DNA from 2 places in the Cellulosilyticum sp. I15G10I2 genome. Region 2 is predicted to be linked to the other one. Evidence: a T-box and tRNA genes for the amino acid it is inferred to sense, from the RefSeq annotation. Region 2 holds a T-box; the other holds one or more tRNA genes.
The links. The T-box of region 2 lies ahead of metG (methionine--tRNA ligase). A T-box ahead of a tRNA ligase gene usually reads a tRNA of that ligase, here a tRNA-Met.

Region 1: it encodes a tRNA-Met, which carries the amino acid that the T-box ahead of metG (methionine--tRNA ligase) is inferred to sense. The anticodon was not compared.

What each region holds. Positions count from the first base shown of each region.
Region 1 covers NZ_FMMP01000020.1:293-15,628, reverse strand. The annotation lists gene BN3326_RS17650 (fructose-bisphosphatase class III) at 1-826, opposite strand, end outside; gene ispF (2-C-methyl-D-erythritol 2,4-cyclodiphosphate synthase) at 885-1,358, opposite strand; gene xylB (xylulokinase) at 1,700-3,220, opposite strand; gene BN3326_RS17635 (NAD(P)-dependent alcohol dehydrogenase) at 3,239-4,276, opposite strand; gene BN3326_RS17630 (sugar ABC transporter substrate-binding protein) at 4,335-5,369, opposite strand; gene BN3326_RS17625 (ABC transporter permease) at 5,439-6,452, opposite strand; gene BN3326_RS17620 (sugar ABC transporter ATP-binding protein) at 6,460-7,953, opposite strand; gene BN3326_RS17615 (response regulator transcription factor) at 8,233-9,870, opposite strand; gene BN3326_RS17610 (sensor histidine kinase) at 9,904-11,649, opposite strand; gene BN3326_RS17605 (ABC transporter substrate-binding protein) at 11,667-13,184, opposite strand; tRNA gene BN3326_RS17600 (tRNA-Met) at 13,420-13,493, opposite strand; tRNA gene BN3326_RS17595 (tRNA-Val) at 13,502-13,574, opposite strand; tRNA gene BN3326_RS17590 (tRNA-Asp) at 13,641-13,714, opposite strand; tRNA gene BN3326_RS17585 (tRNA-Trp) at 13,732-13,804, opposite strand; tRNA gene BN3326_RS17580 (tRNA-Asn) at 13,868-13,939, opposite strand; gene BN3326_RS17575 (hypothetical protein) at 14,091-14,519, shown strand; tRNA gene BN3326_RS17570 (tRNA-Met) at 14,613-14,686, opposite strand; tRNA gene BN3326_RS17565 (tRNA-Val) at 14,695-14,767, opposite strand; tRNA gene BN3326_RS17560 (tRNA-Asp) at 14,834-14,907, opposite strand; tRNA gene BN3326_RS17555 (tRNA-Trp) at 14,925-14,997, opposite strand; tRNA gene BN3326_RS17550 (tRNA-Asn) at 15,089-15,160, opposite strand; tRNA gene BN3326_RS17545 (tRNA-Asn) at 15,200-15,271, opposite strand.
Region 2 covers NZ_FMMP01000011.1:63,812-79,147, reverse strand. The annotation lists gene BN3326_RS12420 (sensor histidine kinase) at 1-305, shown strand, start outside; gene BN3326_RS12415 (AzlD domain-containing protein) at 334-576, opposite strand; gene BN3326_RS12410 (AzlC family ABC transporter permease) at 590-1,345, opposite strand; gene pdxR (MocR-like pyridoxine biosynthesis transcription factor PdxR) at 1,508-2,944, shown strand; gene metG (methionine--tRNA ligase) at 3,014-4,996, opposite strand; T-box leader at 5,125-5,410, opposite strand; gene BN3326_RS12395 (acyl-CoA thioesterase) at 5,475-5,948, opposite strand; gene BN3326_RS12390 (ABC transporter substrate-binding protein) at 6,194-7,141, shown strand; gene BN3326_RS12385 (IMP dehydrogenase) at 7,209-8,711, shown strand; gene BN3326_RS12380 (putative polysaccharide biosynthesis protein) at 8,855-10,414, shown strand; gene BN3326_RS12375 (aminotransferase class V-fold PLP-dependent enzyme) at 10,472-11,782, opposite strand; gene BN3326_RS12370 (phosphoenolpyruvate carboxykinase (ATP)) at 12,143-13,813, shown strand; gene BN3326_RS12365 (DUF1836 domain-containing protein) at 13,946-14,527, opposite strand; gene trhA (PAQR family membrane homeostasis protein TrhA) at 14,692-15,336, shown strand, end outside.

The DNA of each region.
Region 1 (15,336 bases), on a different contig from region 2:
CAAAAGTCGCCAGTGGCAGTAAGTTAATGCCATATCCCTCTTCTAATGTCTGTAAATTTGAGTAGCTGCAAGCTATTCTTATCACATTGGCAATACATGCTGCACTCCCTGCTGCTGCGCCCATCCATAAAATATCATGATTTCCCCACTGAATATCGATTGAATGATATTTTTGCATAATATCCATAACAATATCGGCTCTTGGTCCCCGATCAAAGATATCACCAAGCACGTGCAGCCTATCTACTGCTAGGCGCTGAATAAGATAACAAAAAGCACACATAAATTCATTCGCTTTATTGAGGCTCACTATTCTTTCTATAATCTCGTTATAGTACTGTTCTTTGTTATGGGCATCAATCTGCTCACTTAGAAGTTCTTCCATGACATAAGCAAACTCTGTAGGAAGTGCCTTTCTTACTTTAGAACGGGTGTATTTAGATGAGATAACTTTACATAGTTTAATAATTCTAAAAAGGTTAATACGATACCAATCATTCATATCTTCTTCTTTTTTGATAACTTGTTCTAACTTCTTCTCCGGATAATAAATGAGCATCGCTAGGCTTCTTCTGTCTCTTTCTGAAAGCTCACTCATAAACAAGGCATCTATTTTAGGTTTTAGTACACCAGAGGCATTTCTTAATACATGAGAAAACGCTTCATATTCCCCATGAATATCCGACACGAAGTGTTCTGTAGCCTTTGGAAGGTTAAGTATGGCCTGCAAGTTAATAATTTCAGTAATTGCTGTGTCTGATGTTGGATATTGTTTAGATAAAAACTTGAGTAATTGTATATTAATGGATTCATGAGCTTTAACCATTTTATACCCCCTTTAGCTATTTCTTATTTTATAAAACTAATCTTCTAATTAGTGTATACTACCATTGTATTAGAGTAATGGCTTGACTAGAAATCCCAAGTTTTTCCCCGGTAAAACCTAAACCTTCCTCTGTAGTTGCTTTAATATTAATCTGATTAAGCTGTAACTGTAGCGCATTTGCTATATTTTCGCGCATCTTCTCAATATGAGGGGCCATTTTAGGCTGCTGTGCAATAATAGTAGCATCAATATTATGAATAACACCCTGTTTCTCTTTTAGAAGACCTCCTACGTATTTAAGTAGTTTAATACTTGATATGTTTTTATATTTAGAATCCGTATCTGGAAAATGTTTGCCTATATCGCCTTCTGCTATAGCACCAAGCAGCGCGTCCATAATGGCATGGACAACTACATCTGCATCTGAATGTCCTAAAAGTCCTTTTTCATAGGGAATCTCTACCCCACCTAAAATAAGTTTTCTACCTTCTACCAGTTTATGAACATCATATCCCATACCTATTCTTAACATCTATTTATCTGCTCCTTTAATGACACTTTATCTACTAGTGCTTAGCTTAGATACTTGTCCACTCATTAGCTGTATCTATAACCTCTGCTTTTTCTTAATATTATCATACTTTTTTCCTAAAATCTATTCCCCGCATCTTAAAGAACTTTGTATGTAAGCTTAGTATCTTATTATATAGATTGCACATTTTAAAGTTTAGCTTATTCACAATGTTATTTAATGTGAAATCACTCTGAGAAACACTATTAAAAATAAAAAAAACAGATTATATATTATAGCAAGCTTGCTTGCAAAATATAACCTGTTTTTTATTTTTAATAGTGGGAGTAAGTAAATAGGTGTTATTGTTCAAAAAGCTCAAAACTATCCTTTAAATCAATATATAACTTTTGATATAGTTTATGGTACTTACTATATGTTTGTACATTCATTTCAATAGGATTTTGCTCCGCTTCTACATTTATAGCTATTTCACATGCCTCATTAATATTTTTATAAATTCCGGCCCCTACACCAGCCAGCAGTGCTACACCCAGTGCTCCGCCTTCTGATGATTTGTTTGTACAAATAGTACTATTAAACATATCTGCTTGAATTTGTCTCCAGAGCTTACTTTTTCCGCCTCCGCCAGAAGCCATAACTTGATTTGGAGTAATGCCCATCCCTTTAATAATGTCCATACAGTCAGCAAGTGAATATGACACACCTTCAAGTACAGCTCTTAACATATCATTTTTTGTATGTGATGCAGTGATGCCAAAGAATACCCCTTTAGCTTTAGGATTTAAATGGGGTGATCGTTCTCCCATTAAATAAGGTAAGTAGATAATTCCCCTTGATCCAGCTGGCGAACACTCTGCTTGTTTAGTCATCAGTACATAAGGGTCAATATTCATAAACTTTGCTACACCCATTTCGCCTATGCAGAAGTTGTCTCTAAACCACTTTAAAGACAACCCAGCCCCTTGTGTAACACCCATAACATGCCAAGCGCCTGGCACAGCGTGGCAAAAAGTATGTACTCTTCCAGCACTATCTATCATTGGTCTGTCTAGATGTGCAAATACTACGCCTGATGTCCCTATCATTGTAGATACAAGTCCTTCTTTTATTATACCGTTTCCGATGCCGCCTGCAGCCTGATCTCCTGCTCCGCCTACTACAGGGGTATCAATCATCAACCCTGTTGCTTGGGCAGCTTTTTTATTTACTTTACCAGTTACCACTACAGACTCATAGACATCTGCTAAATATTCTCTTGGAATTTCAAGCTTCTCTAAAACCTCTGATGACCATTTTCTCTCGCTGATATCTAACAGCTGCATCCCCGATGCATCAGATACTTCTGTTGCAAATTCTCCCGTTAACATATATCTGATGTAATCTTTTGGCAGTAAAATCTTTCTGCACTTTTCGTAGTTGTCTGGCTCATTATTTCTTACCCATAATATTTTTGAAGCTGTAAAACCTGTCAGTGCTGGATTCGCAGTAATCTGCATTAATCTCTCAGCTCCGACTCTCTGTGTAATCTCAGTACATTCTTTTTCCGTACGCTGATCACACCAAATAATAGATTTTCGAATGACATTCCCTTCTTTATCTAGCATAACAAGCCCATGCATTTGTCCTGAGAGCCCTATACCTTTAATATCCTGCGGCATAATGTTTTTTTTATAAATAACTTCCTTAATCGTCTCACATACAGCGTGCCACCAGTCTAAAGGATCTTGTTCTGCCCATCCTATTTGTGGTTGATACAAGGGGTACTCTTTAGTTGAAGAAGCAACTGCATTTCCCGCATTGTCAAATAAAACTGTTTTTGTACCGGATGTGCCTATGTCAATTCCAAGTAAATATGCCATGCTTTAGACCTCCTGTATTTATAACTTGATAACAGCTTTAACCACATCATTTTTATTTTGAATCACATCATCAAAAGCTTTTTTAGCATCTGAAAAATCAAATTCATGAGTGACTATACCTTTTACATCAATCTTACCATCTGCAATGGCACCAATCGCTGCGGGATAAATATTACGGTAACGGAACACCGATTTAATTTCTGCTTCTTTTGCCATAATCTGCATGAAGTCAAACTCAATAATATCTTTAGGTGCTAAACCAACAAGAACGATGGCACCTCCTCTTTTTACTAAATAAGCACTTTCTTTAATGGTGACTTCGGCACCAGCTGTTTCAATAACAACATCAGCACCTTGCCCATTTGTGAGCTCCGCCAGTTTTTCTCTTAAATTTTCATTTTTAGGATTAATTACAGCTGTTGCACCTAGCTTTTTAGCAACTTCAAGTCTTTTATCGATAATATCAGTTACGATAATATTTGTAGCCCCATAGGCTTTGCATGCAAGCAGGGTCACTATACCTATGCACCCAGCCCCTAATACAACCACTGTGTCTCCTACTTTAACATTTCCCTGAGCTGCAGCGTGCATACCCACTGCCAATGGTTCTACAAGTGCCCCTTCTAATGTACTTACATTCTCAGGCAATTTGAAAGCCATATTTTCTGGATAGGCAATATAGTTCATAAGTGATCCATGATAAGGTGGTGTTGCTAAAAACTCTACATCTGGACACAAATTATATTTACCACTTTTGCAAAATTCACATTGTCCGCAAGTAATACCTGGTTCAAGAGCGACTCTATCCCCTACTTTTAATGTGGTGACTTCTTCTCCTATTTGCACAACTTCTCCAGCACATTCGTGTCCTAGTATAAAATCACCATTAACTACGAAGTCGCCAATTCTGCCATGCTCATAATAATGAACATCTGAACCACATATCCCAACATACTCGAGTTTAATTAAAACTTCTTTTGCTTTTGGAACAGGGATATTAATATCCCTGGTTTCCATATTATAAGTACCTGTCATATATACAGCTTGATTACGCATTATTTAGGTCTCCTTTGCTTTTAGTAAACTATGTTTTTTATTACTTATAATTATCTTATTAATTAAGGTTACCTGCTTTTTTGTGAAGCTCGATATATTCTTGTGCATTTTCTTTTGTAATAAGCGGACAATCTACAAGAATTGTTTCACGATCTCCTGTTCCTGTCATAAGTTTATAAGTTAATTTTACCGCTTCTTCTGCAAGCGTATAGGCACTTTGAAGTGTAGTAGATGTCATTTCGCCAGCTGCAATCGCAAGACAAGCTTCTGCAGTACCATCAACACCATAAGATAAAATATCATTCATACCAGCGGCTTTTGCTGCCTCAAGCGCACCTACTGCCATATTATCATTCATAGAAACAATCGCATCTATTTCTCCATAAGTTTGAATCCAGTCTTCCATAAAACGCATTGCTTCATCTTTATTCCAGTTTGCAATTTGTTCGTCTAAAATTTTAACATCTGGGCGTTTGTCAAAAAATGCTTTCTGCCAGCCTATTCTTCTCATATCCGAATGCATGTTTCCCGCTGGTCCCATAAGTACAACAACTTTACCATTTTGTGGGATCTGAGCTAATGCCAGTTCTGCATTTTTTGCCGCTTGTTCAACTGGATCAGCATCTATTGCGCCTGCTCTGTCATTATCATTAATACGATTATTAACAGTTACAAGCTGAACACCTGCATTCATAGCTTCCATAGCAGGAGCTACTTGTGCTTCTGAATCATATGGTTGTAAGAGAATAGCATCATATTGGTTAGTTACTGCATTTTCTATATGACTTGCAATAACTTCATTCTTACTTTCTCCATCAAATATATCTACAGTAACATCTTTATAATTTGCTGCAACTTCGTCTTTTACAGCATTCGCTAGCCACGCTGCAAAAGAGTCACTTTGTGCTCTTGCAATATAAGCAATTCTGTATGTTTTTTGAGCTTCTTCTGCTGGTTTTGCATCATTTGACGCAGCTGCCTTTGGTGCTTCAGTTGTACCGCTAGTTTCAGATGTAGCAGCACATCCTACAGAAAGTGATAACGCAAGCATTGAACTCATCATAACAGCCATTAATTTTTTCATACTCTTCATAAAAAATTCCCCCTTAGTTTTGTTTTAAAATTTATATAGAATTTATATAAATTCGCATTATAAAGTACCTCACGTCTTACGCTTACCATCCTTATCCATTACTTTTTCATTGATATTGCCTTGTTTTTTCTTGTCTCTTTTGGTTTTAGAACGAATATCATAAACTACTGCCAGTGCAATGATAATCCCTTTTACAATCTGCTGCATATAAGATTGAACGCCTAGAAGGTTCATAATATTATTTACAAATCCCATAATAAATGCCCCCGCTAAAGTTCCCATGGCTGTACCAATACCACCTGAAAAACTAGTACCTCCTATGATCGCTGAAGTCATCGCTTCAAACTCAGCACCAATACCTCCATTAGGCAGTCCGGCGTTAACCCTTGACATAAAGAGTACCCCAGCAATACCTACAAATAAACCATTGATAAGATAAGCTATCATTTTTGTTCTATTATTATTAACCCCGGAAGCACGCGCTGCTTCTTCACTGCCTCCTACTGCATATAAATGTCTTCCAAATCTTGTGTGATTTAATATGTACCACGTCATAGCTGTCGTTCCAATCATAAAAATAACCGGTATTGGAATAATTCCTATTGAATTCTGACCAAGTGCCTTATACTCACCTATTTGGTAAATGTTTTGACCATTGGTATATAGAAGTGCTGCTCCTCTTGCTGCTGTCTGCATAGCGAGTGTCGCAATAAACGGCGGTGTCTTAAATTTTGTAACCAGCATCCCATTAATGGCATTACAGAATATCCCGACACTGATCCCCACTAACATAGCAATTTGCATTGATCCTGTAAGTTTGTATGCTGCAACTGACAGCACCCCCGATAGTGCAAGTACTGATCCTGCTGATAAATCAATAAGTCCACATATAATAAGCAGTGTTTCTCCAAATGCTATGATCGTTGTAATAGAAATCTGCCTGGAGATATTCGTAATGTTTTTTGTGGATAAAAATACCGGGCTTATTACTGAACATACTATAAACATGGCAACTAAAATAATATAAATGCTGTACTTACTCGTTGCTTTAGACCACCACTTATTTAATTCTTTACTATTCATCCTCTCATCACCCCTTTGTAGCTAACTTCATAATGTTTTCTTGAGTAAACTCTCTCATTTCAAGTTCACCCGTTATCTTCCCGCCTGCCATCACATAAATACGATCACACATACCTATAAGCTCAGGCAGTTCTGATGAAATCATAATAATGCTTCTTTCTTCTTTTACAAGTTCGCTCATCAGTTTATATATTTCATATTTCGCCCCTACGTCTATACCTCTTGTAGGTTCATCCAGTATAAGAATTTCCGGATCACAAAGCATCCATCTGGCTAACATTACTTTTTGCTGATTACCGCCGCTTAATGAATCAATAGATGTTTCTAGCGATGGCGTCTTAACATTCATGCGTTTACAGATCTCGGAAACTGTGGTGTTCTCATCCTTAGTATGTAATCTTCCCTTATAAATAAATTTCTCAAGTTTTGATAAGGCAACATTTTCTCTGACTCCCCGAACGCCGATAATACCATAACGTTTTCTATCTTCTGATAACATAACCATACCGTGATTAATACTGTCTATTACTTTGTTAATTTTTACTTCTTTCCCTTTAATAATGACCTGTCCGCTTTCAAAATAATCAAGTCCAAAAATTGCTCTTGCAACCTCACTTCTTCCAGCTCCCATCAGTCCTGCAAATCCAACTATTTCGCCTTTTTTAATATTAAAGCTTACATCACTGAATATCGGGCTATTTGTTAGATGCTTAACTTCTAATATTGTCTCACCAATAGGTATGGCTTCTTTGGGATAGATATTACTCATTTCTCGGCCTACCATAAGCGCAATAACTTTATCAATGGTAAGCTCATGCGTTGGCTTTGTATCTATCATAATCCCATCTCTTAAAACTGTTATTTCATCTGCTATTCTAAATATCTCTTCCATCTTATGAGAAATATAAATAATACTTACACCCTTTGCTTTTAGTTCAGCAATTTTGCCAAATAATATTTCAACCTCATTACGTGTAATGGCAGATGTCGGCTCATCCATAATAATAATGTCTGATCCATAAGAGACTGCTTTAAGTATTTCTAACATTTGAATATCTGAAATAGTTAAATCTTTTAACTGAGTCGTAGGTTTATAATTAAGTTTTTCTTGCTGCAGCAGTCTAAGTGTTTCGTTTCTTATTTTTTTCCAATCTATCTTGCCAAACTTATTAGTTGGTTCATTTCCTAAGAACATACTTTGTTCTATGGTAATCTCTGGTATGTAATTAAGCTCTTGGAAAATCATAGAGATACCATTTTTCCTTGCTTCTATAGGGTTATTTACCTTTACCTCCTTACCGTCTATGAGCATTTGTCCTTGATCAGGCTGATAAATACCGTTAATAATTTTCATTAAAGTAGACTTGCCTGCACCATTTTCACCACAAAGCACATGAACTGTACCTTTCTTGACCGAAAAGTTAACATTACCAAGCGCTTTTACCCCTGGAAATGATTTTTCTATATTCTTAAGTTCAAGTTTGGGTATTGCCAAATCCATACGCTCCCTCCCTTCTATGTAATAAAGCTATTAGACTTACAACTTCTGAATTCATTCTATCTTTTTATATAAAATTAAGTAATGTATTTTGTTTCTATTGTTTTGTACTTTATTTCTCTCTTAGTACGCCTTAATAATTATTTGTAATATGTTACAATTTATTTTAAAAATATTACTATATCTAAGCATTTTTCTCACCAGAATGCCTTTTCAATAAATTCTAATATACAAAAAGCACTAACGCTTCTTTCGCATTAGTGCTTTTTGTAGTGTATTTTTCTATTTTTGATGTTCTATTGATTCTTTATACTGAGTAACAGTCATTCCCGTAGCCTTTTTGAAAGCCTTTGAAAAATATTGTTGATCTGAAAATCCAACTTTTTCGAAGATCTCTTTTATCTTATACTCTCTTTGCACAATCATTTGTTTGGCTTTTTCAATCCTAATATCATTAATATAGGCTGAAATATTAATGCCTGTTTCTTTTTTAAATAAATATGAAACATAGTGTTTAGACAAATTAATATAGTTTGCTATATCTTCTAAGGATATCTTATTATAATAATGCGCATCTATATATTCCATAGCCCTTTTCATAACATATTTAGAATTACTTACACGGTATTCTTTTATACTTCTTACCGCATCAGTAATAAATAAGTCCAGCAATGACGCAAGTTCCTTCATTTTATTTAAGTTAATAATAAGATTATAGTAGTAATGATAGTCTTTAATATAGTTTGTCTCTCTAAAACACTGACCATACTTTTCAAATAAAGTATTTACAAGATTAGAATAAAATAGTTTAACCTCCAATGAATTTAAATGATATTTTCCAAATAACTGTGCCAACTCTTCTAAGTGCTCTTTACACTTTTCAATGTTTTCTTCATCAATGTATTTAATAATAAGTTTTTTAAAATCTGTATCTAAATTAAATATGCTGCTATTTGGCATATTTCTTTTATTATCCTCTATCTGAGCTTCTTGCACCTTAGTAAAAAGCAGTTTCGGCCCACTTGTATAAAAAAATTCCTCTTCTTTTATTTTACAAGCTACCACCACTTCCCCTAAATATGTGAGATTATTAAATATGGCACTGTATACACCGCTTAAAGTTATATTAAAATACTGCATAACTTTTTCTTGAACATAAATAATAGTCTGCTCTACATTGTTTTGATGCAAATTCTCTCTTGCTAAAAGAAATTGAAATCTTTCGCCCTCTCTATTGGCCAGTATATTCATTTTTTCATTTTGACATATATCATAGATTAGATTAATAATAGCATCATTCATGCTGTCATTATTTTGCTGCAATGCTTCATTTTTCTTCTTTTCATCTTCTCTTATAAGTGTTACAAAAGAAAAGTGGCAGCTATGGGTAGGAAACTGGATTTTTAAATATTCATTTTGCAGTGCTATTTCATTAAGTTTGTTTTTATTTACCAAATCTTCCAAAAGCTTCGCTTTTAATACAACAGCATTACTTTCAAACTGCTCTTTTAAGACTCTAAGCTCCTTATCTTTATCCGGGATTAACTTTAGCTGTGCTTTAAACTTACTCATAGAATCAATCAGCTCTTCATCTTCAATTTCTGATTTAAGAATATAGTCATCTGCTCCTAATTTCAGTGCTTCTCTTACATATTCAAATTCATCATAACAGGTTAAGATGAGGATCTTTACCTGTTTATTGGTTTCACGTATTTTTTTAATAAGCCACATACCGTCTTTATGAGGCATTTTTATATCTGTAATAATCACATCTGGTTTATGAAGCTTATACTGCTCATATCCCTTCTCGCCATTTGAGGCTTCTCCCACTATTGAAAAACCTATGGATTCCCAATTAATGGTTGATTTTAAGCCTACTCTCACTAATACTTCATCATCTATAATTAATACTTTATACACTGACCTTCCCCCTATTCGATTGACGCCTGTAAGTTATTCCTTATGAATCGGCAGTCTGATTAATACCCGTGTCCCTTCATCAACTTTCGATTGAATCTCTATGCCATATTCATCGCCATAGTGCAGTTTGATACGTTGATTAATATTATTAAGGCCCACTGTACTAAACTTATCTATGCCTTGCCTATGGGTAAGTATATTATCTAAAACATCTTTGCAGATACCTGGTCCATTATCCTCTACACTGATATGAAGCACATTTTCTTCTTCGTAGGCCCTTATAATAATGCTCAGTGTCTCTAAGCTATCTTCATCTGTACCATAAATGAGTGAGTTTTCCACAATAGGCTGTAAAATCAACTTCGGAACAAGACACTTAAAGCACGATTCTTCTATCATATATTCGATATTAAACTTTTCACTAAATCTTAGACGCTGAATCACTAAGTAATTTTGTACATAGCTAATCTCATCATTTAGCAATATCTTCTCTTTACCTATACTGATACTTACCCGAAGCAGTTTAGTTAAAGCATTGACAGCATTACTGATACTGGTGCTGCCTTGTATTTTAGCCATCCACTTAATAGTATTAAGCGTATTGTATAAGAAGTGAGGATTAATTTGTGCTCTTAACACTTCAATCTCCATTTCTTTCTTCTGACGTTCTTCTTCTATGTTTTTATTCATCATCAGATTCATATTATCAATCATATTGTTAAAACTCTTACTCAGCTGTCCTATTTCATCCTTACTCGTTATTTCTGCATGGATGTCAAGATTCCCCTTCTCTACCTTTTTCATAAGTTTCATAAGTCTCTCTATGGGGCTTGTGATCATAGCAGCTAAAAAAAGGCCTAGAGTTATTGTTGTTATAAAGTACAGGATCCCTAATATAATAATATAGCCTTGAATTTGCATAATCTCTTTATACAAGTACGCTGTAGGTATAGCCTTAACAAGTTTCCAGTCAGATACATCACAAGTAGAATAGATAGCTACTTTCTCCACGCCATCTTCCTGATAAGAGATATAGCCTTGTTTCTCATTGGAAGTTAAAATACTTTGCATATATAATTTATGCTTAATATTAAGACCTATCATTTCCTTGTTTGGATGACTTATTACATCTCCTAAGTTAGAGCAAATAAATACTTCACTGCCTTCCTCTGCCATTAAACTTTTATAGGATTTTTCTAATATTGATTCATTGATGTCTATTTTAAGGACACCTAATGACTCTAGTGTATTAAGATCAACAATTGTTCTTCCTAAAGAAAAGAAGTACTTTGTAAATTGACTGGATAAGATTTGAGTTCTTTCTATGCTTGTATTAACCCACACACATTCTCCCTTTGTCGTCTCAAGCATATCAAATACTTCTGGATCTTTATCCAACTTAATAGCGCCTACAGAATAGAGCTTATCATCCACTAATAAAGATATCGCTTCTATATCCTGTCTCGACGTAAATAATCCTCTGATAATATTTAAAAATTCTACTTGACTTACATTGCTTGAGTTGTTAAGTGCCTCATTTATTTCATTATTAATAAATACTATATTAGAAAATTCTCTAAGATCTTTTAAAATAAAATCTATATTTTCTGCACCTTCATAAACAGACTGTACCGCTGAATCACTATATTTTTTAGTGATGATTTCTTTAACTTTATAATAATAACTTGTATAAAGAAAGGTAATAGGAATAAGAATACATACTAATATAATAATAACTATTTTAAAACGAAAACTATTAACTAATTTTACTTTGTCCATGATATCTACTCTGTCTTTCATGTTAAATTATTGATTCTAGTATAAATTTTTTGAGCTGTAAGCTCCGGTTCTAAATCATACCGCATCATATTATAGACCTCATCTATTATTATTCTTTCTATATGATAGAAATTTTCTACCTTAGGCCTATAGTATACATTTTCTTTTTTCCACGCTTCTAATACAACGTGAGATTGTTTGATTGCAGTTTTACTTATTCCTTTGCTACTAGTATAGACATTGGGTATCCCTATATTTTCTTCGCTGGAAATTGATTTTCTAGGCGGTAGGCTGCCACCGCCAGATTCTTCCAGAATAAGGGATTGAACTTGGGGCGATGTCGCCCATACAATAAATAGCCATGCCGCTTCTTTTTCTACATCAGTCGCATAGTTATTAATGCCAATACCTGAACCTCCATAAATATTTGCACTTCTAGCGCTGCCATAGGGCAGGATACTATAACCTACATTACCCGCAACTTTAGAAATTGCTGCATTCTCTATAGCAGAAATATTTTCATCCCAATTAAGCATCATAGCTACCTCTCCATTTTTAAAAGCCTCTGCCGTATCATACCAATTCCAATCTCGACTTTCAGGAGATGATACACTGTTAATCTTTTTATAGGTCTTTAATGCTTCTATAAATGCTTTGCTGTTAATGACTATATTATTAGGCTTGTGGGTACCAATTGTACTAATATTTTCATCTTCAAAATAATCTCCCCCGTAAGATGCGAGGATAGTGGAAAAGAGACAATAAAGTGAATTATGTTTTTGTCCCATATACCCGCTTCCATATTTCACTTCACTTTTAGGCACATTATTAGAAATCCATTCTGAGACCTGTACAAAGCGTTCCCAAGTAAATTCAGGCGTTCCTGGTGTCCAATCAAACCCATTCTCTTTCATAAATTGATCTCTATATTTATTAAAGATATCTTTTCTATAGAAAAAAATCATTGTTGTTGTATCAAAGGGTATACTGCAAAGTCTATTTTGATTGATAAAGTATGATTCTATCATAACTTGCTCTTCAAAAAAGTCATCTAATCCACCTTGAATATTTGGTAATAGAGAACTATTATTGTATTTATTAAGATTACATAGGTCGTTACTAAATCTATTTAATGTTTGATAAGGATCTACATAAATGAGTGTAAATTTTCCAGTCTTAGATATAAAGTCAAGATTAATTTTTTGTATCATGCTGTCAAAATCAAGTGCAACAATATTAATATTAATGCCGGTTAAATCAGTAAAGCTTGCTGCATGCTTCGTGAGTATATCAGCATTGATATTGTTTTCTACAATAAAATTTAAAGTTGTCCCGCTATATTTTTTCCAATCAAAACTCTCCGGAACCTCTATATTATAAAAGTTATCTGTTTTAGAGCTTGTCTTAGTTTTATTCACCACTTTTTCATGAGCAATTGTATCTTTCCATAAATCAAATAATATATTATAAACAAATAGACTTATTACTCCTAATACAGCTACTATCGCTAAAAATTTTATGTACTTTTTAACCATAATCGTCTTCCTCCTCGGACTAAATGTATGTACTTATTTACATTTTAGCACTTAATACTTTCTATTATACTCACATATGTTTTATATTTTCAATTGCTAATTATAATATTTTAGTTAATTAATACTAATTTATAAAATATTCTTCTGTTTTAATTAACTCATATACATAGTTTTTGCGTAAGCAAAAGTATCGTACAAAAAAAAACAGATGCATAGCGCATCTGCTTTTTTGTAATAGCGGAAAAGGGATTTGAACCCCCGACACCACGGGTATGAACCGTGTGCTCTAGCCAACTGAGCTATTCCGCCATATTAAATGGTCGCTATAGGGCTCGAACCTATGACCCTCTGCTTGTAAGGCAGATGCTCTCCCAGCTGAGCTAAGCGACCATGCATTAAAATTATTACAGCTAACCGCTTGGCCTATTATACCATAAACCAAACAGTCAAGCTAAACGACCCAGAAGGGACTCGAACCCTCGACCTCCGCCGTGACAGGGCGGCGTGCTAACCAACTGTACCACTGGGCCTTGTAAAAAACTTAAAACAGGGGCAGTAGGACTTGAACCCACGACATCCGGTTTTGGAGACCGACGTTCTACCAACTGAACTATACCCCTATAGTTATTACCTAATGATCCTTCTAAGTATATAGAATATGTCATTGTTTACTTTTCAGGAAACTCCCCGAGTAGGGTTCGAACCTACGACCCTTCGGTTAACAGCCGAATGCTCTGCCGCTGAGCTATCGAGGAATGCATGAGTAGTATATCAAATGTAATGACTCATGTCAAGATATTTTTTATTATTATTGTTACCTTTTAGACTCTTGTCCATTTTTTTAGTCTATAAATTATTTTAAGTAATATATATAGATATATACATTACTTAAGGAGGTCGTTAAATATGTCTTATCAAGTAATCATGCTAAGATCCGATGCCACAGGCAATTTAGTGATTGAAAAAGAATATAGAACTCAAATACCTATGAAAGTTATCGCCTACTTAGCGCTTATCGAAAAGCGAGACTGGATACTTTTTAGAGACTCACCTCATAATATGTTTGGTGAATTTATTTATCACAATCTTTCTTACTATAGTGAACTAGCACCGTATATTTCTAGAAATAATTGTCAGTTCGAATTTGTTTATGAATATATTACTGACTCATCTGAACTCCTACATACAATCTACTATCATAATGATATAGAAATCAGCAGAGAGGAATATTTGCTCTATACTTACCGCAAATATTATGTTGAACGCTGGATTATGGTAGACTTAGCATCAAATAAGGCGCTTGTATTTTTTGAATGTGAATACATTCCCTCTTAAAAGCTATTTTTCTCATTTACCCCTAGTCTATCTGCCTATTAGCTTTAACATAAAGAACCAGATGCATTTTGCATCTGGTTCTTTATGTTAAAGTAGCGGAAAAGGGATTTGAACCCCCGACACCACGGGTATGAACCGTGTGCTCTAGCCAACTGAGCTATTCCGCCATATTAAATGGTCGCTATAGGGCTCGAACCTATGACCCTCTGCTTGTAAGGCAGATGCTCTCCCAGCTGAGCTAAGCGACCATGCATTAAAATTATTACAGCTAACCGCTTGGCCTATTATACCATAAACCAAACAGTCAAGCTAAACGACCCAGAAGGGACTCGAACCCTCGACCTCCGCCGTGACAGGGCGGCGTGCTAACCAACTGTACCACTGGGCCTTGTAAAAAACTTAAAACAGGGGCAGTAGGACTTGAACCCACGACATCCGGTTTTGGAGACCGACGTTCTACCAACTGAACTATACCCCTATATTAAAACTGAAAACACAGATTCACTTATTATGTAGTCTATATTAAACTTATATATTAAGGTTTCTATGTGCAATTCCTTTTCAGGAAACTCCCCGAGTAGGGTTCGAACCTACGACCCTTCGGTTAACAGCCGAATGCTCTGCCGCTGAGCTATCGAGGAATGTATATGATTTGTATAAATTACTTCCTTTTAGGGAAACTCCCCGAGTAGGGTTCGAACCTACGACCCTTCGGTTAACAGCCGAATGCTCTGCCGCTGAGCTATCAAGGAATATGAATACTCTATAAATAGCGTTTTTTGCTATTAAACAACGTTTTGTGTTGTTTGTACTCACA
Region 2 (15,336 bases):
ACGCTATCAAATACACACCTGAAAGCGGCTCCATCACGCTCTACTCCGTAAATACTTCTAAAAACGTGTTGCTCTCTGTCAAAGATACAGGTATAGGTATTGCAAATGAACATCTTCCCCATCTTTTCGAAAGATTTTATAAAGCCGAAGAATCACGAGATAAACATAGCGGTGGGACCGGTCTTGGTTTGGCTATTGCCAAATGGATAGCTGATATACATGATGCTTCAATAACTATTAATAGCGCTGTAGGAGAAGGCTCTGAGTTTATCATTTTCTTCCCTTTACAAACTTCTGGCAAATAAAATGATATCTGAATAATTATTAACTCTATTACACCATATTAAATGCTTTTATAAACACCACACTCAAAACTGCTCCACCTATCACATAAGTGATATTTAGTTTAAAATAAGATAATATTAGTGCAATGCCTCCTCCTAAAATCCCAACTATGGGATTTTCAGTGTCTACAGACAAAATACCTGGAAATATCAATACCCCTAATGCAGCATAAGGAATTGCAGATAATACACTTTCTATCTTAGGAGATATACGCACTTTATCTAATAACATAGCCGGCAACCCCCTAGGAATGTATGTTGCTATTGACATCCCCAAAATCATTAATACTATTGATATTTTTATGCTCATTCTTCTCTTCCCTTCCTAATAGTTTAGAGCCTATAACCCCTCCAAATAGTGTCGCAAAAACAACTGCCCAACTCGGTGTTAAAATAAGGCTAAATATAATGTTCAGAGCTATACTGATCCCTACAACATAAGCAACCTTATGGTTCTTGTGCATATTAGGCATTAGTAGTCCAATGAACATGGCATATAAAGCAATTGACATACTCGAACATATATGAGTTGGAATAACATTATTAACCACTATTCCTAATATAGTTCCTCCAATCCATGCGCCATAAGTAACGGCTGCTAGCCCACTAAAAAAGTATTGATTACAATGCTCTTCATCTTCCATAGACATGATTCCAAATGTTTCATCAGTAACTCCGAATGCTAATATTAACTTTAAAGGCCTAGGTATCTCCTTTAACCTATTCATGACATAGATACTCATAATAAGGTGTCTCATATTGATAATAAATGTAGCAATAATAATTTCTATACTGCCAGCCCCTATAGCTAACATATTTACTGCCATCAGCTGACTTGCTCCTGCTAATAACATAATTGACATTAAAACAACTTCTAAGGGTGTAAGCTTTGCTTGCAGAGCAATAACTGCAAATGCAGTTGAAATAGGTATAAATCCTATTAATATAGGAATCCCTTTTTTAGCGCCTCCTAAAAACATACTACTATTTTTACTGATCATAGATACTCCTCTTTTCTAATAAATATTAATTCTATTCTCCTTTTCCCCTTTTAAGTAATTGAATTTTAAGATTATTATTGTTATAATCTAACATATTATTTTTCTATATTTTAGTACCACTTTTAAGTATTTTTATTAGTACCAGTTAAAAGGAGCTATTTTATGCTATGGATTGAAGTAGATAGAACATCACAAATCCCTATTATTAGACAAGTTTATCAACAATTACGAGATAAAATTTTAAAAGGTGAGTTAGTATCTGGTGAAAAAATACCCGGTTCTAGAGAGCTCGCTTCCCATTTACATATTTCGCGAAATGTAATTTTAGAAGCTTATCACATGTTATTATTAGAAGGGTATATCATTACCAAACCCAATGTAGGTACTTTTATTTCTGAAGGGACACTGCTACGTCAAAATATCCTCTCATCTCCCCAAAAAACAGATGATAATGAAATTCTATTGGATCAATCCAATCTTGATAGAATTGATTTTCGTTCAGGCATACCTGCACTCGACCTATTACCACTGAAAAAGTGGTCACACATAAAGAGTCAGGTTTATTTAGATTCTTCCTATAATATCTTTGGATATACCCACCCCAAAGGGTGTCTCGCGTTAAGAAATTCTATTTGTAAATATCTTCTGAGAATCCGTGGGTTGTCTTGTCATCCAGAACAAGTAGTTATTACTTCTGGTTCTATACAAAGCTTCTCTATCCTTTCAAATCTATTACTTAAAAATAATGATATTTATATTATTGAGGATCCTCTACATATTGAAATCAAAAAAACCTTTGCATTTAATAACCCCAATTGCTATAGCATTCCTGTTGATCAAGAGGGTCTTCAAACTCAATTACTTCCATCAACACTTAATCCAAAATTTATATTTATAACCCCTTCTCATCAATATCCTTTAGGTGAGGTTTTACCTGTTCAAAGGAGAATTGAATTAATCGAATATGCTCGGAGTAAAAATTGTTATATTGTTGAGGATGATTATGATAGTGAATTTCATTATATGGGTGCACCGGTTAGTACTTTGTACGAACTTGCTCCAGATTCAGTTATTTATGTAGGTACTTTCAGCAAAATTCTTTTTCCAGCCTTACGCATAGGTTATATTATTCTTCCTCCAATATTAGTTGATTCATTCTGTGAATACAAAAAAAGAAGTGATTACTTTACGAGTGTGGTGGACCAAATCACCTTATCTCAATTTATAGATCAAATGTTTCTTGATCGTCACGTTCATAAAATGAGAAAAATATACTTACAACGCCGTAATGCACTTATTGAAAGTCTAAATAGCTCTTTTGGATCTTCCGTTACGATTCATGGTGAATCTACCGGTTTACATCTTATCGCCTCTTTTAAAGATGTTCAATTTACTGAGGATCTCGTTAGCTTTATAGCCCTACAGGGTCTAAAAATTCATCCTGTTTGGCTGCATTCATCTTTTAAAAACTTTCAAAAAAATTCTATCATTATAGGCTATAGCCATCTCAATCATCAACTCATAAATAAAGGTATTAAGCTGCTCAAAGAAAGCCTTACAACTTGGCATTTAGGGCCACCATATACCTCCTTGAAATAAAATATAAAATCCCTACATACTTAGTCAATAAGTCTGTAAGGATTTTATGAATACCTATAGTTTCTTTTATTATCTTACTTCTGCACCACTTACAATTTCTCCGAGTGGTCCTACTGCTACTAACTTACCTGTATCATCAGCTGCACAAAGCACCATGCCTTCTGATAAAAGACCTCTTAATTTAACTGGCTTAAGATTAGTAACAACAACAACTTTTTTACCTACAAACTCTTCGGGTGTATAATACTTTGCAATACCTGATACAATTTGTCTTACTTCTTCCCCTATTTTGATCTTAGATACAAGAAGTTTATCAGCCTTTGGTACACGTTCACATTCAATAACTTCACCTATTTTAAGCTCAACTTTAGCAAAATCATCAATGGTTATATACTCAAGTTGCTCAGCTTCTTGTTTTTCTTGCTGTGGCTTTTCCTTATCTTCTGGTTTAGTCTCTTTCTGAGCTGGTTGAGTTTGTGCACTGGCAAGTTCAAGCGCTTCTAGTTCTTTTTCTTTATCAATACGTGGGAACATATTTTCGCCTTTTTTAGCTGTAGCAGCTTTTGGAAGTGTGCCCCATGTATGAATACTGTCCCAAGCTGTAAGCTCTCCTCTTTGAAGACCAATTTGCGCCCAGATTTTCTCTGGTGTCTGTGGCATAAATGGTTCTACCATAATGCTTACTATACGAAGACCTTCTGCAAGGGTATAAAGCACACCTGCAAGCTTTGGTTTGTTAGCTTCGTCTTTTGCAAGGATCCAAGGCATCGTTTCATCAATATATTTGTTAAGTCTTCTGATTATCACCCATATATCTTCAAGTGCATTGTTAAAGAAGAGCTTTTCTATATTATCTTCTGCTTTTTGAATTTGCGTTTTAACGAGTGTTTTGATATCTGGGTCAAATTCATTCTCTTCTTGAACTTCTGGCAATGTTCCGCCTTCAAAATATTTTTCAATCATCGCAACTGTTCTGGATGTTAAGTTACCAAGATCATTTGCAAGATCTGAATTGATTCTTGTAATAAGCGCTTCGTTAGTAAAGTTACCATCTTGCCCAAAAGCAATTTCACGAAGTAGGAAATAACGAATCGCATCACTGCTGTAACGGTCAACAAGAATGCTCGGGTCTACTACATTACCTACTGATTTACTCATCTTGCCGCCATCTATAACAAGCCATCCATGACCAAACACTTGTTTTGGAAGCGGAAGTTCAAGTGCCATAAGAAGCGCTGGCCAAATAATCGTATGGAAACGAACAATTTCTTTGCCCACAAGATGAACGTCTGCTGGCCAGTATTTTTTAAATGCCTCGTCTTGATCACTAAGATACCCAAGCGCTGAGATATAGTTTGAGAGTGCATCAATCCACACATAAACGACATGCCCTGGGTCAAACTCTACTGGAACTCCCCATTTAAAAGAAGTACGTGATACACAGAGATCTGCAAGCCCCGGTCTTAGGAAGTTATTAAGCATTTCATTTTGTCTTGTTTGTGGTTGTATAAATTCTGGATTATCTTCTATATATTTAATAAGTTTATCTTGATAAGCTGAAAGTTTAAAGAAATAAGATTCTTCCTTAACAGCTTCTACTGGTCTTCCACAGTCAGGACATTTCCCATCTTTTAGCTGATGCTCTGTGAAAAATGTTTCGCAAGGTGTACAGTATTTACCTTCGTATTCACTCTTATAAATATCGCCTTTATCATAAAGTGTTTTAAAGATCTTCTGAACTGTTTCTTTATGTTCAGCATCTGTCGTACGAATAAACTTATCATAAGTAATGTCCATTGTTTTCCACAAATCTTTAATCCAGTCTACGATGTTATCCACAAATGCCTGTGGTGTTATCCCCTCTTCCTGTGCACGTCTTTCTATTTTTTGACCATGCTCATCTGTTCCGGTCAAGAACATGACATCATATCCTCTAAGGCGTTTATATCTCGCCATTGCATCTGCAGCTACTGTTGTGTAAGAATGTCCTATATGCAGTTTGTTGCTTGGGTAATAAATAGGCGTTGTGATGTAATAGGTTGGTTTACTCATTATTTTCTCTCCTTTTTGATATAAAAATTTTATAGTTATAATATAAAGTTAAATACGCAAGCTTTATAGCACAAGGTTAATTATCACTTATTTATTAAAACAAAAAACCTCATCCCTACAACTTACGTTATAGAGACGAGGTATATAATCCCGCGGTACCACTCTAATTTGCCCATATCTTACAATATAAGCCTCTGCAAGTACACCATATACTTCTATGGTTATACTCTTTCGCTATAACAGGCGAACCTGTTGCAGCCTAAACCCAAACTTGGGCTTCGGTGCACCACTCCAAGGCCATCTTCAGCTTAACCCATCTTGCTTCTTTTCAGCACCGAAACTAATCATTAATGTTTCTTTTAGAAGCTCTCTATGAAGATGTTTTAAACTTACTCTCCTTTTCACTGCGTTTTCCATTTAACTGCGCTTATTTTATCATAGGTTTCCCACGATTTCAACATTTTAGTCATAAAATAATCTAAAATCCTTCTCTTCTTCTTTCTTTACGCAGGTCATACCGCCTTTTTCCCCCTGCCCATTCGGCTTTTTGGGCTTCAGTTTCAAAGATAAGGCGGGGTACTTGTACCGGCTGCTCATTTTGATCAATCGCTACCATAACAATATAAGCCCTGTTGATCATCTTTCTGGTCTCGTCTAATGCTTCCACATAAGTATCTACTCTTACCTCGATGGAAGTGTTGCCTACATAAGTTACTCTTCCGATTAATACCACTGTATCATTTAAATAGGCACCTCCTCTAAAGTTAAGATTATCAATAGCTGCAGTGGTTACTTCTGTCTGGGCATAACGCTTGCCTATAATAGCAGCCATACTGTCAATCCACTGCATGAGCTGGCCTCCAAATAATCTTCCATATCCATTAATATGTTTGTGCATAATTAAATAGGCTTGTTCTGCTATAGTATCTTCTACGCGCTTACTCTCTTTCATTACTTTTACGCTCCAATCAACCTAAGTCATCTAAAGTTAAATCTAGTATAAGTATAACACACTTCTATTATGCCAGCTCATTTTATCATTTTATCATTTAAGTATGCTTTATTTGCTTTTTAGGTGCCAAATGTCTGATATATTCTTATGAATAAGTAAATATTAAATGTGAAAGAATGAACTTAATAGCATTTTTTATACGATTGATTCGTGCAACTTATACTTTATTTAAAAGAGGGTGAAACATGAAAAAAATACTTTTATTAGCATTACTTTTATTAATTACAACAAGTGTTACCGCCCAAGACGTTCATCCCGCTGGACAAATCTATATACCCGTTATCGCAAAAACAATAGATTTTTCCTTTTTTGAACAACTTAGAACAGGTACCGAACAAGCAGCTAGGGACTTTGGGATTAGAACAACATTTGAGGGACCTAAAATAGGTGAACCTCTCGAAATACAGATTAATGCTTTTCGATCAGCCTTAGCCCAAAATCCTCAAGCTATTATTCTTGTAGCACTTGACGCCAAAGCATTGACCCCTTATCTTGAAGAAGCTCAGGCAGCAGGTATTCCAGTTATAGGTATGGATACAGGTGTTGATAGTCCCATTGTTAGAACAACTGTTGGCATAGATAATTATGGTGCTGGAGAACTAGCAGCAATTAAAATGGGGGAAATTCTTGGTGGTCAAGGTCAAGTAGGTGTCGTTTGGTTAAATGGAAACAATAAAGTTAGTCGTGAAAGAACCGAAGGGTTTATAAACACAATTGCAGCAACTTATCCAGATATTGAAGTAATACCCATACCGTATACCGAAGACTCAAGAGCTGCTGCTGCTGAAACTGCGAGATTAGTTTTAGAAACATATCCAAATATTGATGGTTTATTTGGCATGAATGGCAACATGACCGAAGGGATTATAGATGCACTCAGAGAGCTTAATAAAGAAGGTACGGTTACAGTTATCGGCTTTGACTCAGGAAAAACTATTACAGATGCAATACGCCAAGGCATTATAGCTGGTGCTATTACACAAAACCCCGTAGGAATGGGTTATCAGTCTATGCAGACAGCACTTCAGGCCATACGAGGTGAAAGACTTCCTGAGTTTATTGATACAGATGTTTTTTGGTATGATAGATTCAATATAGATACGCCTGAAATTCAGCAATATCTGTATGAATAGTATTAGTTGTTGACAAGCCCGTCTTTACTTGTTAGAATGTTTAGAAATTCATAAGGAGGTTATTGCAGTGGCATTTTATTATAATGAAGTTTCTCGTACGTTCAGCGAATATCTACTGATCCCCAATCTAACAAGAAAAGATTGTGTTCCAACTAAAGTGGACTTAAAAACCCCTCTCGTTAAGTTTAAAAAAGGTGAAGCTCCTTCTATCCAGATCAATATCCCTCTTGTTTCAGCCATTATGCAGTCTGTATCTGACGATAAGCTTGCTGTGGCTCTTGCAAAATGCGGTGGGCTATCCTTTATTTTTGGTTCCCAATCTATCCAAAGTCAAGCAGAGATGGTAAGAAAGGTAAAAAACTTTAAAGCAGGGTTTGTAGTCAGTGTAGCTAATTTGTCTCCGGAACATACCCTAAGTGATGTGCTTAAACTCAAAGAAAAAACAGGGCACTCTACAATTGCTATTACTGAAGATGGTACTTTATCTACTAAGCTTCAGGGGATTGTTACAAGTCGCGATTATAGAATAAGCCGTGATTCGCTGGATAAGAAAGTTTCAGATTTCATGACGCCTTTTAGTGACCTAATAGTAGGCAGCTCAAACATCACATTAAGTGAAGCCAATGATATTCTATGGGCACATAAATTAAATTGTTTACCCATTATCGATGAAAACCAAAAACTCGTTTATTTTGTATTTAGGAAAGATTATGATGCGCATAAAGAAAATCCGCTTGAACTCTTAGATGCCGACAAAAGATTAATGGTCGGAGCCGGTATCAACTCAAGAGATTATAAAGAAAGAGTTCCCGCACTTGTTGATGCTGGTGTAGATGTTTTATGTGTTGACTCTTCAGATGGCTATACCGAATGGCAAGGCGAAACCATTAAATATATTAAAAAAACTTATAATGACACTGTAAAAGTTGGCGGTGGAAACGTCGTTGACAAAGAAGGTTTTATGTACCTCGTAGAATCTGGTGCTGATTTTGTTAAAGTAGGCATCGGTGGTGGTTCTATTTGTATAACCCGTGAACAAAAAGGCATTGGCCGCGGTCAAGCATCTTCTATTATTGAAGTTGCAAAAGCTCGTGATGAATACTACAATGCAACAGGCATCTATGTACCCATTTGTTCAGATGGTGGTATTGTGCATGACTATCATACCGTCCTCGCCTTAGCTATGGGCGCTAATTTTATCATGATGGGCAGATACTTCGCAAGATTTGATGAGAGCCCTGCAAATAAAGTCAAACTTGGCAATACCTATGTGAAAGAATATTGGGGTGAGGGTTCTAAACGTGCACGCAACTGGCAAAGGTATGATGCGGGAGAAGGTTCAGACCTTAAGTTTGAAGAGGGCGTGGACAGCTATGTCCCCTATGCTGGTAAGCTTCGAGATAACTTAGACGTTACGCTAAGCAAAATCAAATCAACGATGTGCAGCTGTGGTGCGGCTTCACTTGATGAACTGCAAAAAACTGCTAGGATGACACTTGTATCTTCTACGAGTATCATAGAAGGTGGGGCCCATGATGTTACACTAAAAGAGAATAATTATTCAAGATAATTTTTTATACATTAAAGCGTGAGACCTAGGTGGCCTCACGCTTTTTGGATAGGTTAAAAATAGCTTGTGCTAAGTTGTGTTAAAAAAATATTGTCCACATATACTTAAAATATAATAAATTTAAAGTTATGGAGGGAATATTCTTGAAATCACAAGGTTTAATTGCAAACACAATGATACTTACTGCAACTTCTTTTATAACAAGAACAGTAGGGATGATTTCTATTGTTTATATATCTAATGCCTTAGGGCCTGAAGGCATGGGACTTTATCAACTTATTATGTCCATTTATATTATGGCCGTTATTTTTGCCTCTGCCGGTATAAGTGTTTCTGTCTCTAAGTTAGTAGCTGAAGAACTCAGCCGGCAGCAATTTGAAAGCGCAAAACAAATAATGACTATTGTTTTTTTATTTGGCGGTTTATTAAGTTCTTTAATATGTATGCTTCTTTTTACTTATGCGCCTCAGATAGCCCTTATTTTTATAAAAGATCCTCGGGCTACTTGGGGGCTTAGAATGCTTTCTCTTAGTATTCCTTTTATGGCACTCTCTTCATGTTTTAAAGGTTATTTTTATGCCGTTAAAAGAGTCATCAAACCTGCCAGTGCAGATGTATTAGAGCAATTTGTAAAACTTGGTCTTATCATGATCCTTGTTAACCTATGGTCACCTCGTGGTCTGGCTTACGCCTACGCGGCTATTGGGATCGCTATGACTATAGGCGAAATGGTTTCTTGGAGTTATATGCTTACTTTTTATATTCTTGATCATCGCCGCTATGGCGTCGCTTCCAGAACCTCTTCTGATGCAAAAGGCATACTCCTTCGCCTATTAGGTGTAGCCCTCCCTGTAGCAGCTATCGCCTATATCAGCTCTGTGTTTATGTCTCTAGAAAATGTACTTATACCTATAGGCCTTAGAAAGTTTGGTGCAACTCAGGAAGCTTCTATGAGTCTATATGGTATGGTAAAAGGCATGGTACTGCCTATTTTATTTTTTCCTGCAGCGTTTCTTACAGCATTCTCTACAACCCTTGTCCCAGAAATAGCTAGAGCCAACACACTTAGGCACTATAAGACAGTTAGACATACTACCCATCGTGTTTTACACTTTACTTTTATATTAAGTATCTTTGTCGTGAGCATCTTCATGAGTTATTCTCAGGAACTAGGTGTTGTTATCTATAAAAATGAACAGATAGGCCCTATTCTTAAAACCCTTGCTCTTATTGTTCCTTTTATGTACATCGAGGTGGTTTCAGACGGTATCTTAAAAGGGCTTGGCAAGCAGATGAGCTGCCTAAAATACAGTATTATTGATTCTATCTTTCGTATAAGTATGATTTATTTTTTGATTCCGATCAAAGGTATTTCTGCTTTTTTGGCTATTATGATACTTAGTAATACTTTAACTTGTTCTCTTAATTTTAATAGGTTACTTGAAACGGCCAACCTTAATATTGAAGTTTCAAAATGGATTTTAAAACCAGCTATTGCTGCCACAGCTTCTGTTTTATTTTCAAAATATTTTATGAACTGCTTAACGACCTATGCACTGCCTCTTCTTATACAATGTATTATAAGCATTGCCCTATCCACACTTATTTATATCATTCTATTGTTTTTAATTGAATGTCTTACCCCTGTTGATATGCAGTGGCTAAGAAGATCTATACGCTCCTTTATCGCAAGCTATTTGTAATTACAAACGGGGGATAAACTCTAAAACATAGAGCCTATCCCCCCATTTTCTATTATGCTAATAAATATATTTGTCCTTTACCTTAGCGTATTTAATAATGTGCTCTATCGTATTTAAAAATTCATCTACTTCCTCTTCTGTATTATATAATCCCAAACTTGCCCTTAACATTCCTGGGAGCTTAAGATCTTTATTAAGCATATACCGATACCGTTCTTCGTTGCTAATCCCCAGAAGTCGTGCGACATACGGCTGCGCACAAAAACAACCACTTCTTACAGCGACACCTCTTATATCAGCTAGCAGTTGTGCCATGCGCTCATAATGAATATCTCTTATGTTAAAAGAGACTACTCCCAGTCTGTTACTGTCCTTTGAATCCCCATAGCATATGATTTGCGGAATACGTGCGAGGCCGCTTAACAGGCGCTGTTTTAAGCGCTCTTCATGGCTGCTTATCTCATCAAATCCTATCTCGCTTAGGACAATCATAGCCGCTACAATAGACATCGCCCCTAAAAAATTAGGTGTTCCAGCCTCATTTTTTTGTGGTGTATTCTTCCAATAGACATCATCATCAAAAACGGCCGTTACAGTGCCACCTCCTACTAAATAGGGACTTTTCTTATCAAATATTTCTTTTAATCCGATCACTACACCACTTCCAAATGGTGCATACATTTTATGACCAGAGAATACCAAAAAATCTATTGCATCATCTTTCCCAGTGCCTTTCATATCAATACGTCTATGGGCCACTAGCTGAGCTGCATCCACTATAATCATAGCGCCGTACTGATGTGCAAGACGGGCGATATCATGTATAGGATTGATATAGCCTGTCACATTACTTGCAGCTGTTACCGTAACATACTTAATTGTTCCTTGTCCCCGCTCTAATTTTTCTTTAATGTGTTGTAGATTGAGCTTACCTTCATAATCCACATCTATGTAAAGTGTATGAGCTGCCATACGCCAAGGAAGGTCGTTGGCATGGTGTTCCATACGGGTTGCAAGCACTTTATCCATTTTATGACCGCACAATATGTTTGCAAGAAAGTTCAATCCTTCTGTTGTATTTTTAACATAAATGGTGGTATAACCATCTTGCTCTGTTAAGTTAAAAAAGTTTAAAATTTCTTGCCTTGATAGTTCATAGGCCTCAGTACAATAAGCTGATTTTTGTCCCCCTCGGCCAATCGAACTATACAAAAGAAGATTATCATAAATAAAAGTATCAACTTTTTTTAAAGGAGGAGTGGTTGCCGCATTATCAAAGTTAATAGGAATAACATACTTTCCGCTTATTAATTGTATAGGGACTTCTATGCCATTAAATAATATACGATAATCTCTGTCTTTTTTCATCTATTCATCCCCTTCCTTTTTTAAATATATTCTCTTGTTGAGCGGATTATGAGTATCCTCAGCTCCCTATTTTCTCTTGAGAGTCAAAATATCCTTTGTGATTTTTTAATTATTATATAATTTTTTCATTTTTATATTCAATAAACACTATATTTTCAAAATTATTTAATATATTATATAATTTTATTATATATTCAAAATTTTTTATTCAATTGTATTGACTTTTATAATTCAAAAGATGATAATTATAATGAGGGGGAATTGGATTTCCCAACTTATAACTTTCTTTTTATCATAATACTTACCATTTTTGGTATGCAGTGCCACACCATTTTAGCACTATTAAAGGAGGATTTTCTAATGGCAACAAAAGCAAGATTTATTAGAACCGACATCGGTGCAGGCAACCCTATTTTCAATCAAATCCGTACAACGATCGAAACTGCTTTTTATGGCAACAATGTAATTCCTGTAACTTCATTAAAAGAAGCTTACAAACTAGCTAAAGATGCTCCTGGTACAGTCGTAACAGATGTGCCAGTTTATAAACCTGACCTCCTAGGCCTTGATGAAGATACCAAAATTCTTCTTTTCAATGATGGCGCCGTAAGCGGACGCGCCGCCGCAGCTCGTAAAATCATGGGCGAACCAGGCGTTAATCCAGGAGAATATGCTTTAAAAATATGTGAAGCTATTTACCAAGCGCGCACTAAAAAGTTATACCACGCACAATCTATTGTAGGTCTTGACAAAGATTTTTCTGTAAAAGCACATCTTTGCATTCCACAAACCCAAGAAAACATTATGTATTCATGGTTATTAAACTTCCAGGCAATCAATGAAGAAGTATCCATAATGTATGCAAACTCTACAGAACTTGCAAATGAAGGTGATATCTACATATTCTCAGATCCAAGCTGGTCACATCCAGAACATCCAATGGGTCTCACCTTCTTTGATCCCGATCATAACTGTGCAGCTATCTTAGGCATGAGGTATTTTGGAGAACATAAAAAAGGTACATTAACCCTTGCCTGGGCACTTGCTAACCGCCATGGTTATGCATCCTGCCACGGCGGACAAAAACGCTACAATCTTGAAGGCGGCAGATCTTTTGTTGCTGGAGTATTCGGTCTTTCCGGTTCTGGCAAATCAACGATTACACACGCCCGTCATAATGATAAATATGATATCACTGTTCTTCATGACGATGCTTTTGTTATCTCAACTGAAAACGGCTCTTCTGTAGCCCTCGAACCTGCTTATTTTGATAAAACACAAGATTATCCTCTTACCTGTGACGATAATAAATATCTTGTTACGATGCAAAACTGCGGTGCGACTGTTGATGCGGAAGGCAAAATTGTTCCTGTTACAGAAGATATCCGCAACGGCAACGGCCGCGCTGTTAAATCTATCTTGTGGTCTCCAAACCGGGTGAATAAGTTTGATGAACCCGTTAATGCAATCTTCTGGCTCATGAAGGACCCTACACTTCCCCCAGTACTCAAATTAAGCGGTTCAGAACTTGCTTCTGTAATGGGGGCTACCCTTGCAACCAAACGTACAAGTGCAGAAAGACTAGCTCCTGGCGTAGATCCAAATGCGTTAGTCGTTGAACCTTATGCTAATCCGTTCAGAACTTATCCGCTAGCAGATGATTATAATAAGTTCAAAGCCCTGGTAGCCAAAAGAAATGTAGACTGCTATATTTTAAATACCGGCGATTTCATGGGCAAAAAAGTAACGCCAACTATTACACTTGGCATACTTGAAGCTATTGTTGAAGATAAAGCATCATTTAAACCTTGGGGACCATTCTCTGATATTGAAATCATGGAAATCGAAGGCTTTGTACCTGATTTAAGTGATATAAACTATGTCGATCAATTACAAAAACGCATGCAGGACCGCGCTTTATATATTAAATCTCGTGATACTGAAAAAGGTGGATTTGATAAACTTCCAACTGATGCTCTTTTTGCCTTAGAAAAAGTGGTTAGCGAAGCTCATGAGGCTTCATTTAACTAGCATTCATTACAAGCGCGCATCTAAGACTAATTTTTTATTTCACGTTAAAAGTGGGAGATGATTATCTCATCCCCCACTCTTTTTATTGCCTATATATATTTATGTCCATTTGTCCTTATCCGTCCAGGTCATCTATTCTCTGGCGCCTATTTTCTCGTCAATTATCTTTTCTGCTAAACGCTTATAATATGTTGCTTTTTCGGTAAGCATAATAGCAAGCAGCATATTTTCTATCTGTTTATCATTCGCTAAATCCATCTTACTTATTTCTTCTTTTAAGGCCTTAGTTGTGGCTTCTACTGAAGTTTCAAAAGTTTCTATGGCTCTTATTTTAGAGTTTAAATAGGTTTGATAAATACTGCTGAGCTTTTTAGCATCTACTTTATCATCTTTAATAATCACTCTAAAAAGCTCTTTAATATCACCTATCGTGAGAATGTGTTTTAATTCATATAAAAGTATCATAAGGATAATATGCTCTTTTGTATATTTCTTTTTAGCAGCCGGCATCAGAAGTTTATCTTTAGTGTAATTATTAATCATCGTTTTAGTAAGCAACTTGTCTGCCTTATTTCTTTTGGTGTGTGTGAGCTTGTCTTCAAAAAGTGTAATAACCTGATCCATATAAAGATCAATATTTGGAATACTGCTAAGTTCTATACTTTCGCTTAATTCCAATTCTCTTATAATCTCATTTAAACTTTTTTCTTCCATATACACCCTCCTACGTTCTTATATTCATCATACACAACCCGCTTTTAAAAATCAAGAAAATTATCTTCTATACTACGTTGACTTACACGCATGCATTGTGTTATATTGTACATATAATATTAAGTAGTAATAATAACCACATATTAACACTAGGAGATGATTTTATGAAACGTTATATCAGAGAACCCATTAATGCTTTAACTCATTTAACAGGAGCCGCCCTCTCACTCATAGGTACATTCTTTTTACTTGTTTCTTATAAAAGCAATACTTCTTTTAGTATAGCAGCTATCATTTCTATTCTTATATTTGGCACAAGTCTCGTTTTATTATACACAACAAGTGGTATCTATCATTTAGTTAAGACAACAGATACGGTGCTTTTAAGACTAAAGAAATTGGACCATTCCATGATTTTTATATTAATAGCAGGTTCCTATACCCCTTTTTGCCTGCTTTCTTTAACAGGTATCTGGAAGTGGGGCATTATCGTTACCGTTTGGACGCTGGCACTTGTTGGCATCACCCTTAAGATATGCTGGATCACTATGCCTAGATGGCTCTCTACCTTTTTGTATATAGGCATGGGATGGATTGCTTTATTTGCGCTTAAACCGCTTTATCATTCCTTGTCCTTTGGCGGCTTCTTCTTTCTGGCACTCGGCGGTATTATGTACACAGTAGGCGGTATTATATACGGACTAAAAAAACCTAACATCTCCAAAGCATTTGGATTTCATGAACTGTTCCATATCTTTGTTATGTTAGGCAGTGCTTGCCATTATTGGGCAGTACTGCGGTATGTGCTC